DNA from 2 places in the Streptomyces sp. PL-29 genome. Region 1 is predicted to be linked to the other one. Evidence: riboswitches for the same ligand, from Rfam matches in the RefSeq annotation. Region 1 holds a riboswitch; the other holds the start of a gene.
What was found. Region 1 has a riboswitch for S-adenosylmethionine ahead of thrC (threonine synthase). Riboswitches for the same ligand answer to the same signal wherever they lie in the genome.

Region 2: it holds a riboswitch for S-adenosylmethionine, as region 1 does, so the genes downstream of both, R4Z63_RS08575 (aminotransferase class V-fold PLP-dependent enzyme) here and thrC (threonine synthase) in region 1, are expected to answer to the same signal.

The regions. Positions count from the first base shown of each region.
Region 1 is NZ_CP136996.1:3,068,930-3,073,610, reverse strand. Features, by position in the region: gene R4Z63_RS13950 (alpha,alpha-trehalose-phosphate synthase (UDP-forming)) at 1-1,254, opposite strand, end outside; gene R4Z63_RS13945 (glucosyl-3-phosphoglycerate synthase) at 1,302-2,279, opposite strand; SAM riboswitch class I at 2,464-2,621, shown strand; gene thrC (threonine synthase) at 2,615-3,913, shown strand; gene R4Z63_RS13935 (MoaD/ThiS family protein) at 3,951-4,229, shown strand; gene R4Z63_RS13930 (cold-shock protein) at 4,615-4,681, shown strand, end outside.
Region 2 is NZ_CP136996.1:1,874,380-1,879,060, forward strand. Features, by position in the region: gene R4Z63_RS08570 (Lrp/AsnC family transcriptional regulator) at 1-139, shown strand, start outside; gene R4Z63_RS08575 (aminotransferase class V-fold PLP-dependent enzyme) at 341-1,735, opposite strand; SAM riboswitch class IV at 1,935-2,051, opposite strand; gene trpD (anthranilate phosphoribosyltransferase) at 2,139-3,203, opposite strand; gene qcrB (cytochrome bc1 complex cytochrome b subunit) at 3,367-4,681, opposite strand, start outside.

The DNA of each region.
Region 1 (4,681 bases):
GGACAGCGCCGCGTGCAGCGCCTCCGCCGTCGCCGACACGTCGTACGGGTTCACCGTCAGCGCGTCCTCGCGGAGCTCCTCGTAGGCCCCCGCGCCCGTGGACAGCACCACCGCGCACCCCGCCTCCGACACCACCGGGATCTCCTTCGCCACCAGGTTCATGCCGTCCCGCACCGGGTTCACCAGCGCCACGTCCGCCATCCGGTAGACCGCCAGCGACCGCGCGAAGTCGTCCTTCACCGACACCAGCACCGGCTGCCAGTCCTCCGTACCGAACTCCGTGTTGATCTCCGCCGCCAGCTCCGAGACGGCCGTCGTGTAGTCCCGGTACACCCTGAGGTCCTGCCGCGACGGGTACGCCGAGGCCAGGTGCACCACCCGGCCGCGCCATTCGGGGCGGACCGTCAGCAGCTCCCGGTAGGCCAGCAGGCCCCGCAGGATGTTCTTCGACAGCTCGGTCCGGTCCACCCGGGCGATGGTCCTGCGTCCCGCGACCTCCGCCCGCAGCTCCGCCAGCTTCGCGTCCACCTCCGGCCGGTGCGCCAGCGCCCGCAGCTCGTCCGCGTCCACGCCCAGCGGGAAGACGGCCACCCGCCGCTCGGCGTCCGCGTGCGCGGCGTCCGCGAAGGCGTCGGCCCAGACCCGGGTGTGGAAACCGACGACGTCCGCACCGAGCATCCCCCGCACCAGCTCCTCCCTGACGTCGGCCGGGAGCATGTCCAGGAACTCCCGCGAGGCCCACGGCGTGTGCGTGAAGTGCGCGATCCGCAGATCCGGTCGCAGTTCCCGCAACCGGCCCGGCACCAGCGCCAGGTGGTAGTCCTGGACCAGCACGCGGGCCCCCTGCGCCGCCTCCTCGGCGAGGGCGCGCGCGAAGGCCTCGTTGTACGCGACGTAACCACCCCAGCGGCGGCGGAACTCCGCGTCGAAGACCGGTTCGCGCGGCACGTCGTAGAGGTGGTGGTGGGTGAACCACAGCACCGAATTCGCGATGCCGTTGTACGCGTCGTCGTACACCGTGGGATCGATGTCCAGCATCCGGACGCCTGACTCGGCGACCCCCCGGCGGACCGCCTCCCGGTCCGGCTCCGACAACGCCGCGCAGATCCACAGCGCCCCCGGCTGCTCCGCGAGGGCCGCCGAGAGACCGGAGACGAGTCCGCCCCCGCCGCGCCGGGCGCTGAGCGTGCCGTCGTCGGAGAGGGCGTAGGAGAGCGGGCCGCGGTTGGCCGCGACGAGTACCTGAGAAGCCATGCGCCGAACCTAGCCCGGCCCGCGCTCGCTCAAACGTATGGACACGGTCACGCCACGTGGCGCCGGCCGTACTCCTTCACGCCCACCATCGGCGGCCGCTCCTCGGTGTCCACCGCGTACGTGCGGGGTACGAAGCCCTCCGGCCGCCGCTCGAACTGCGTCAGCTCCGGCCGTACGAGGTGGCCGCGGGAGAGCCGCACCTGGGCCGTGCGGTAGATCGCCGCGGCCATCCTGCCCAGCGCCTGTCCGTCCTGATGGCGGTGGAGTCGTACGCCGACGTCCACCTGGGCCAGCGCGTCCAGCCCGACCGTGTGCAGTGCGTCGACCAGCAGCCCCAGCTCGACGCCGTAGCCGACGGGGAAGGGAAGGCGCTCCAGCAGCGAGCGCCGCACGGCGTACTCGCCGCCCAGCGGCTGGACGAAGCCGGCCAGCTGCGGCCAGTGGAGGTTCAGCAGCGGGCGGGCGACCAGCTCGGTGACCCGCCCGCCCTGGCCCGGTGCCCTGCCGGCGGCGGGCCCGTCGCACTCCGTGCCGAACGGGCGGTCGTACATCGCCTTGACGAACTGCACGCCGGGGTCGGTCAGCAGCGGGCCGACGATTCCGGAGACGAAGGTGGCCGAGAACTCCCGCAGGTCGGCGTCCACGAAGCAGACGACGTCCCCGCTGGTGGCCAGCAGCGAGCGCCACAGCACCTCGCCCTTGCCGGGCAGTGCCGGGATCCTCGGCAGGATCTCGTCGCGGTGCACCACCCGGGCGCCGGCCTTCGCCGCGACCTCGGCGGTCCGGTCGGCCGAGCCGGAGTCGACCACGACCAGTTCGTCGACGAGCGGGAACGGCAGTCCCTCGATCAGCTCACGCCGGATGGCCTCGACGATCGCGCCGACCGTCGCCTCCTCGTCCAGCGCGGGTAGCACCACGCTGACCGTGGTCCCGGCCGCCCGTTTGAGGTCGAGCAACTGGTCGAGCGGTCGGTCGGCGGCGGACCAGGAGCGGTCGGCCAGCCAGCGCTCCACCTCTTCCAGCACTCTCAGCACTCCCTGCGTGTCGGTGTTATCAGCCGTTTTGTGATCCATCTCGCGGTTCGGACGGCTGTCTCAACCGCCCGCCCCTTCGGTTACAGTCTTGAACAACGCGAAGGACCACCGCATGCCGGGGTCCCCGCGGACAAACGCACCGGCGCGCCACAGAGCGCGTGTGCCGGTGCCATACCGCTCATCCAGAGGGGCAGAGGGATACGGCCCGTTGAAGCCCCGGCAACCCTCCAGTCGGTTCTCGCGATCGCGCGTCAGCGCTCGTCAGCGAGGTCCCCGGCTAGGGAAGGTGCCAATTCCGTCTCATGGCGAAATGCGCCATGGGGAAGATGAGGAGAAAGGGCCTCGCCATCATGGCTGCACAGACTGTCGCCACCTCTGTCGATCTCGGACCTGCCACCGGCCTTTCCTGTCGTGAGTGCGGTACCCGCTTCGCACTCGGTCCCATCTTCGCGTGCGCCGAGTGCTTCGGACCTCTGGAAGTCGCCTACGCGCTGCCGACCGGCGACCCCGAGGCCCTGCGCGCCGCGATCGAGGCCGGCCCGAACAACATCTGGCGCTACGCGCCGCTGCTGCCCGTCCCCGCCGACGTGGCCTCCAAGCCCAGCCTGAACCCCGGCTTCACCAAGCTGGTCGACGCGGCCAACCTGGCCAAGGAGTTGGGCGTCACCGGCAAGCTGTACGTCAAGGACGACTCCGGCAACCCGACGCACTCCTTCAAGGACCGCGTCGTGGCCATCGCCGTCGAGGCCGCCCGCGCCTTCGGCTTCACCACCCTGTCGTGTTCTTCCACCGGCAACCTGGCCGGCGCCGTCGGCGCCGCGGCCGCCCGGGCCGGCTTCCGCTCCTGCGTGTTCATCCCGCACGACCTGGAGCAGGGCAAGGTCGTCATGGCCGGTGTGTACGGCGGCGACCTGGTCGGCATCGAGGGCAACTACGACGACGTCAACCGCTTCTGCTCCGAGCTCATCGGCGACCCGCTGGGCGAGGGCTGGGGCTTCGTCAACGTCAACCTCCGCCCGTACTACGGCGAGGGCTCCAAGACCCTGGCGTATGAGATCTGCGAGCAGCTCGGCTGGCAGCTGCCCGACCAGATCGTCATCCCGATCGCGTCCGGCTCGCAGCTGACGAAGATCGACAAGGGGCTGCAGGAGCTCGTCAGGCTGGGCCTCGTCGAGGACAAGCCGTACAAGATCTTCGGCGCTCAGGCCGAGGGCTGCTCCCCGGTCTCGACCGCCTTCAAGGCCGGTCACGACGTGGTCCGCCCGCAGAAGCCGAACACCATCGCCAAGTCCCTCGCGATCGGCAACCCGGCCGACGGCCCGTACGTCCTGGACATCGCGCGCCGCACCGGCGGCTTCGTGGAGGACGTGACCGACGAGCAGGTCGTCGAGGCCATCAAGATCCTCGCGCAGACCGAGGGCATCTTCGCCGAGACCGCGGGCGGCGTGACCGTCGGCGTGACGAAGAAGCTCATCGAGAACGGGCAGCTGGACCCGGCGCTGACCACCGTTGTCCTCAACACCGGCGACGGCCTCAAGACCCTGGAGGCGGTGGCCGCGGACAGCGGGCAGACCGCCACCATCCGCCCCAGCCTGGACGCGTTCCGCGCCGCCGGCCTGGCCTGACCACCCTCCCTCGTACTACCGGAAAGGCAGTAGCGCCATGAGCGTCAACGTCCGCATCCCCACCATCCTGCGCACCTACACCGGCGGTCAGGCCGAGGTCCCGGCCGAGGGCGCGACCCTCGCCGAGGTCATCGAGTCCCTGGAGAAGAACCACCCGGGCATCGCCGCGCGCGTCCTGGACGACCAGGGCAAGCTCCGACGCTTCGTGAACGTCTACGTCAACGACGACGACGTGCGCTTCGAGGGCGGTCTGGCGGCGGTGACGCCGGACGGCGCCGGTGTGTCGATCATCCCGGCCGTCGCGGGCGGCTGCTGACCCTCCCGACAAACCGAAATTACCCCCTCCGCTAAAAGCGGAGGGGGTAATTCTGTTTGATTGGGCACGGTAGAGTTGGGGAAGTCCCCTCCGCTGGACTTGCCCGCTGCATATGAACGGGTCGCGTGAGGGTCGACATCGGGTCAATGTGCGGGCGCGGTATGGGGCTTTGGCGAGATATGTCTGGCCCGAGTTGCCCTGGAAGATGCCAAATTTTCACTCTATTTCAATGTTTCTCGGTGTCCAGATTTCTCGTCGGATTGACCTGTTGCAGACAGCACTCGCGCAGATACATTCAGCCTCGGTCGACGCGTTCCGACGCAAGTTCTGACCCGGGAACGCGAAGTGCGTTCCCGCGCAAGGGCCAGTAATAGGGGAGTTAGGCATGGCTCAGGGCACCGTCAAGTGGTTCAACGCGGAGAAGGGCTACGGCTTCATCGCGGTCGACGGTG
Region 2 (4,681 bases), 1.2 Mb from region 1:
CCACGAGAACCTGGCCGACATCATCCCCGGCCGCATCAGCAAGATCCCGGGCGTCGAGGCCACCGACACGCACGTGGCGTTCCGCACGTACTCGCAGCACGACCTGGAGGCGGCGTTCGCGATCGGCCTGGACGCGTAGCGCCGGCTTCGACCGTCCACATCCCGGGCGCTGCCCGGACCCGCGCCTCCATCGCCGGCGAGGCTCAATGGGTGCGGGTTGCCCTGCGGGCGGCTCGGCGGGGCGGTGTCGGTCCGGTCCGGGGAGCGGCGCCGCCGCCGGGGCGTCTCCTCGCGCGGGGCACCGACCCGCGCTCCTGCGGAGCAGCCCCGCGGAAAGCCGTCAGCCCACGGGGACGCAGCGGCCCTCCTCCGTGCGGTACTGCCACTTCGCGCCATCCTCGACAAGCTCCTTGACCGCCCGGACGAAGCGCTCCACGTGCTCGTCCGGGGTGCCGGCGCCGAAGCTGACGCGGATCGCGTTCAGGGAGCGCTCGCCCGGAGCGGCCTCGGGGGCCCCGCACTCGCCCGGGGCCTGCGGCTCGCTGCCCAGCAGGGTCCGTACCAGCGGGTGGGCGCAGAACAGGCCGTCTCGGACGCCGATCCCGTACTCGGCGGAGAGCGCGGCGGCGAAGTGGGAGCTGTTCCAGCCGTCCACCACGAAGGAGATGACGCCGACGCGCGGGGCGTCATCGCCGAAGAGGGACAGGACCCGGACCGCCGGAACCTCCGCCAGACCCTCGCGGACCCGGGCCACCAGCCGCTGCTCGCGGGCCACCAGGGTCTCGAACCCGGCCTCGCTCAGGGCCCGGCAGGCCGAGGCGATGGAGTAGACGCCGATGACGTTCGGGGAGCCGGCCTCGTGGCGGGCCGCCGTGGTGTGCCACTCGACGTCCACGCCGCCGTCCTCACGGCGGGAGACCTTGCGGGAGGCCCCGCCGCCGGCCAGGTACGGATCGGCCTCCTGGAGCCAGTCGGCGCGGCCGGCGAGGACGCCCGAGCCGAAGGGCGCGTAGAGCTTGTGGCCGGAGAAGGCGACCCAGTCGACGTCGAGGTCCCGCACGGAGACGGGGTGGTGCGGGGCCAGCTGGGCGGCGTCCAGCACGATCCGCGCGCCGTGGGCGTGCGCGGCGGCGGCGAGTTCCTTCACCGGCCACAGCTCGCCGGTGACGTTGGAGGCGCCGGTGACGCACACGAGCGCCGGGCCGTAGGGCTCGCGGTCGGCGAGCGCCCGCTCCAGGGTGGCGACGGCCTCGGCCGGGGTGCGCGGCGCGTTGAGGTAGGTGACCTGCGCGTTCGTCCACGGCAGGAGCGAGGCGTGGTGCTCGGTCTCGAAGACGAAGACCTGGCAGTCGGCCGGGAGCGCCGCGGCGAGCAGGTTCAGGGAGTCGGTGGTGGAGCGGGTGAAGACGACCTGGTCGCCGGGGCGGCAGTCGAGGAACTCGGCGACCGTGGCGCGGCTCTGCTCGAAGAGGTCGGTGGACAGCTGCGAGAGGTATCCGGCGCCGCGGTGGACGCTGCCGTAGTAGGGGGCGTAGGCGGCCACGTCGTCCCAGACCCGCTGGAGGGCGGGGGCGCTGGCGGCGTAGTCGAGGGCCGCGTAGGTGACCTCGCCGCCGGTGACGAGCGGGACGGTGACGTCTCGGCCGAGGACGGCGAGCGGCTCGGCACAGGCGGGGTCCTGGGCGGTGGCGACGGTGGTGGCGGTGGCAGTGGCGGTGTTCAGGGATGCGGACATGGCGGTATCTCCCGGCAGGCAGGGCTGAATGGCTTCGGTGTGCCCGTACGCACGTGGGTACGGGAAGATCCCCGGGACGAGAGGAGGGCGCACGGAAGTGACCCTGGTCCGAGGGTGAAGAAGGGGCGTCGGTCGCCCTATCGCATTCGCTTGCTCACGGAAAACGCTCCTCGAAAGACCAGGACCCCTGGTGTCGAGGGATCCGCGCTTGCCGTAGGCCTTGCTGCCTACGACCTGGTCATCACCCGGGGCACCCCGCCACGGAAGGAGGGTTGCCGGACAGCAAGCCGGGGCCTACACGCTGTCACTCGTGACCTGGTCTGCATCCTGCCACATGATCGGCCGGCCGCCAGACCCCGGTCCACATCGCGGACCGGGGTCCGGCCGGAAACGGGCGCCGCGGTCAGGCGTTGCTGGCCGTCACCCAGCGCTCCAGCGCGGCCCTGGCGGCACCGGAGTCGATCGACTCGGCCGCGCGGGTGATGCCGGCCGCGATCTGCTCCTCCAGGCTGCCCGTGCCGGGGTCGAGGGCCACCAGGGCGGCCGCCGAGTTCAACAGCACGGCGTCGCGGACCGGTCCGGTCTCGCCGGCCAGCAGGCGACGGGCCACGTCCGCGTTGTACGAGGGGTCCCCGCCGGCCAGGGCCGAGACGTCCACCAGGGGGATGCCGACGTCACGCGGGTCGAAGGACTGCTCGGCGACCTCCCCGCCGCGGACCCACCAGACGCGGGAGGTCGCCGTGGTGGTCAGTTCGTCCAGGCCGTCGTCGCCGCGGAAGACCAGCGCCGAGGAGCCGCGTTCGGCGAGCACGCCCGCGACGATGGGCGCCATCCGGGGGTCCGCCACGCCGGTGGCCTGGGACCGGACGCGGGCCGGGTTGGTGAGCGGGCCGAGGATGTTGAAGGTGGTGCGGATGCCCAGTTCCCGGCGGGCACCGGCGACGTGGCGCAGGGCCGGGTGGAACTTCACCGCGAAGCAGAAGGTGATGCCGGCCTCCTCGGCGACCTCGACGACCCGGGCGGTGCTCAGGTCGAGGTTGACGCCGAGCTTCTCCAGGACGTCCGAGGAGCCGCTCGCGGAGGACGCGGCCCGGTTGCCGTGTTTGACGACCTTGGCGCCGGTCCCGGCCACGACGACCGCCGACATCGTGGAGATGTTCACCGTCTTGGCCCCGTCGCCGCCGGTGCCGACGATGTCGACGCTGGGGCCGGGCACCTCGATGAGGTTGGCGTGCTCGTACATGGCCCGCACGAGGCCGTTGATCTCGGCGACCGTCTCCCCCTTGGCACGCAGGGCGACCACGAAACCGGCGATCTGGGCATCGGTGGCCTCCCCCCGCATGATCCGGTCCATGGCCCAGGCCGTGTCGTCCGCGCGCAGGTCCCGGCCGGTCAGCAGGGCGTCGAGGACGCCCGGCCAGCCACGGGCCGCCACGCTGTCGCCGCCTGCCGGGGTCACAACGTTCATGGTCAGCTCCTGCTGCTGGTAGGGGTCCCCGTCGATTGGGAAGGAGATCAGCCTATCCAGCCCCGGTTACGGCAAAGAGCCCCGTCCAGACACTGGACGGGGCTCTCGCCGTGGCGACACCAGGACTGACCGAAATCAGTCCCTCATGCGGTGGTGCGGGGGATCAGTGGTGGCCGTGGCCGGACTGGATCTCCTTGTACTCCTCCACCGTGGGCTTCGGGATCTGGTTGCCCTCGGCGTAGAAGCCCTTGCTGAGCTTCGCGCGCAGCTTCTCGGTGGCCTTCACCTTGCGCTCGACGCCGTTCTCGTCGACCGTCGGGCCGATTTCGAGCGGCTTGTACTGCTCGTGCGCGGTGAGGGTGTGCAGCTTGCCCTGCGAAAGCGGCTCGTGGACCTCGACGAACTCACCGTGCGGCAGGCGCTTGATGATGCCGGTCTCGCGACCGTGCAGCACCTTGTCCCGGTCCCGGCGCTGGAGGCCGAGGCAGATCCGCTTGGTGACGATGAAGGCGAGGACCGGGCAGACGAAGAAGCCGATCCGCGCGAACCAGGTGATCGAGTTGATCGACAGGTGGAAGAACTGCGCGAACATGTCGTTTCCACCGGCGATCAGCAGGACGACGTACCAGGTCAGCCAGGCCACACCGAAGGCGGTGCGGGTCGGGACGTTGCGCGGGCGGTCCAGGATGTGGTGCTCGCGCTTGTCTCCGGTGACCCAGGACTCGACGAAGGGGTACACGGCGATCGTCGCCAGGACCATCGGGAAGATCATCAGCGGGATGAACACGCCGAGGACCAGCGTGTGACCCCAGAGGTTGATCTCCCAGCCCGGCATGGCACGGATGAGGCCCTCGGAGAAGCCCATGTACCAGTCCGGCTGCGCGCCCGTGGACACGTGGTCCGGGACGTAGGGTCCGAGCGCCCAGATCGGGTTGATCGAGGCGATGCCCGCGATGGCCGCGATGATGCCGAAGACCAGGAAGAAGAAGCCGCCCGCCTTCGCCATGTACACCGGGAGCAGCGGCATGCCGACGACGTTCTTGTTCGTCTTGCCGGGACCCGCGAACTGGGTGTGCTTGTGGTAGAAGACCAGGATCAGGTGGGCCACCAGCAGGCCCATCATGATGCCCGGCAGCAGCAGGATGTGGATCGAGTAGAACCTGGCCACGAAGTCGTGCCCGGGGAACTCGCCGCCGAACAGGAACATCGACAGGTACGTGCCCACGACCGGCACGGACAGGATCGCGCCCTGCATGAAGCGGACACCGGTGCCCGAGAGCAGGTCGTCCGGCAGGGAGTAGCCGGTGAAGCCGGTGAACATGCCGAGGACCAGCAGCAGGAAGCCGAACAGCCAGTTGATCTCGCGCGGCTTGCGGAACGCGCCGGTGAAGAAGACGCGCATCATGTGCACCATCATCGCCGCGACGAAGATCAGGGCCGCCCAGTGGTGGATCTGCCGGATGAGCAGACCACCGCGG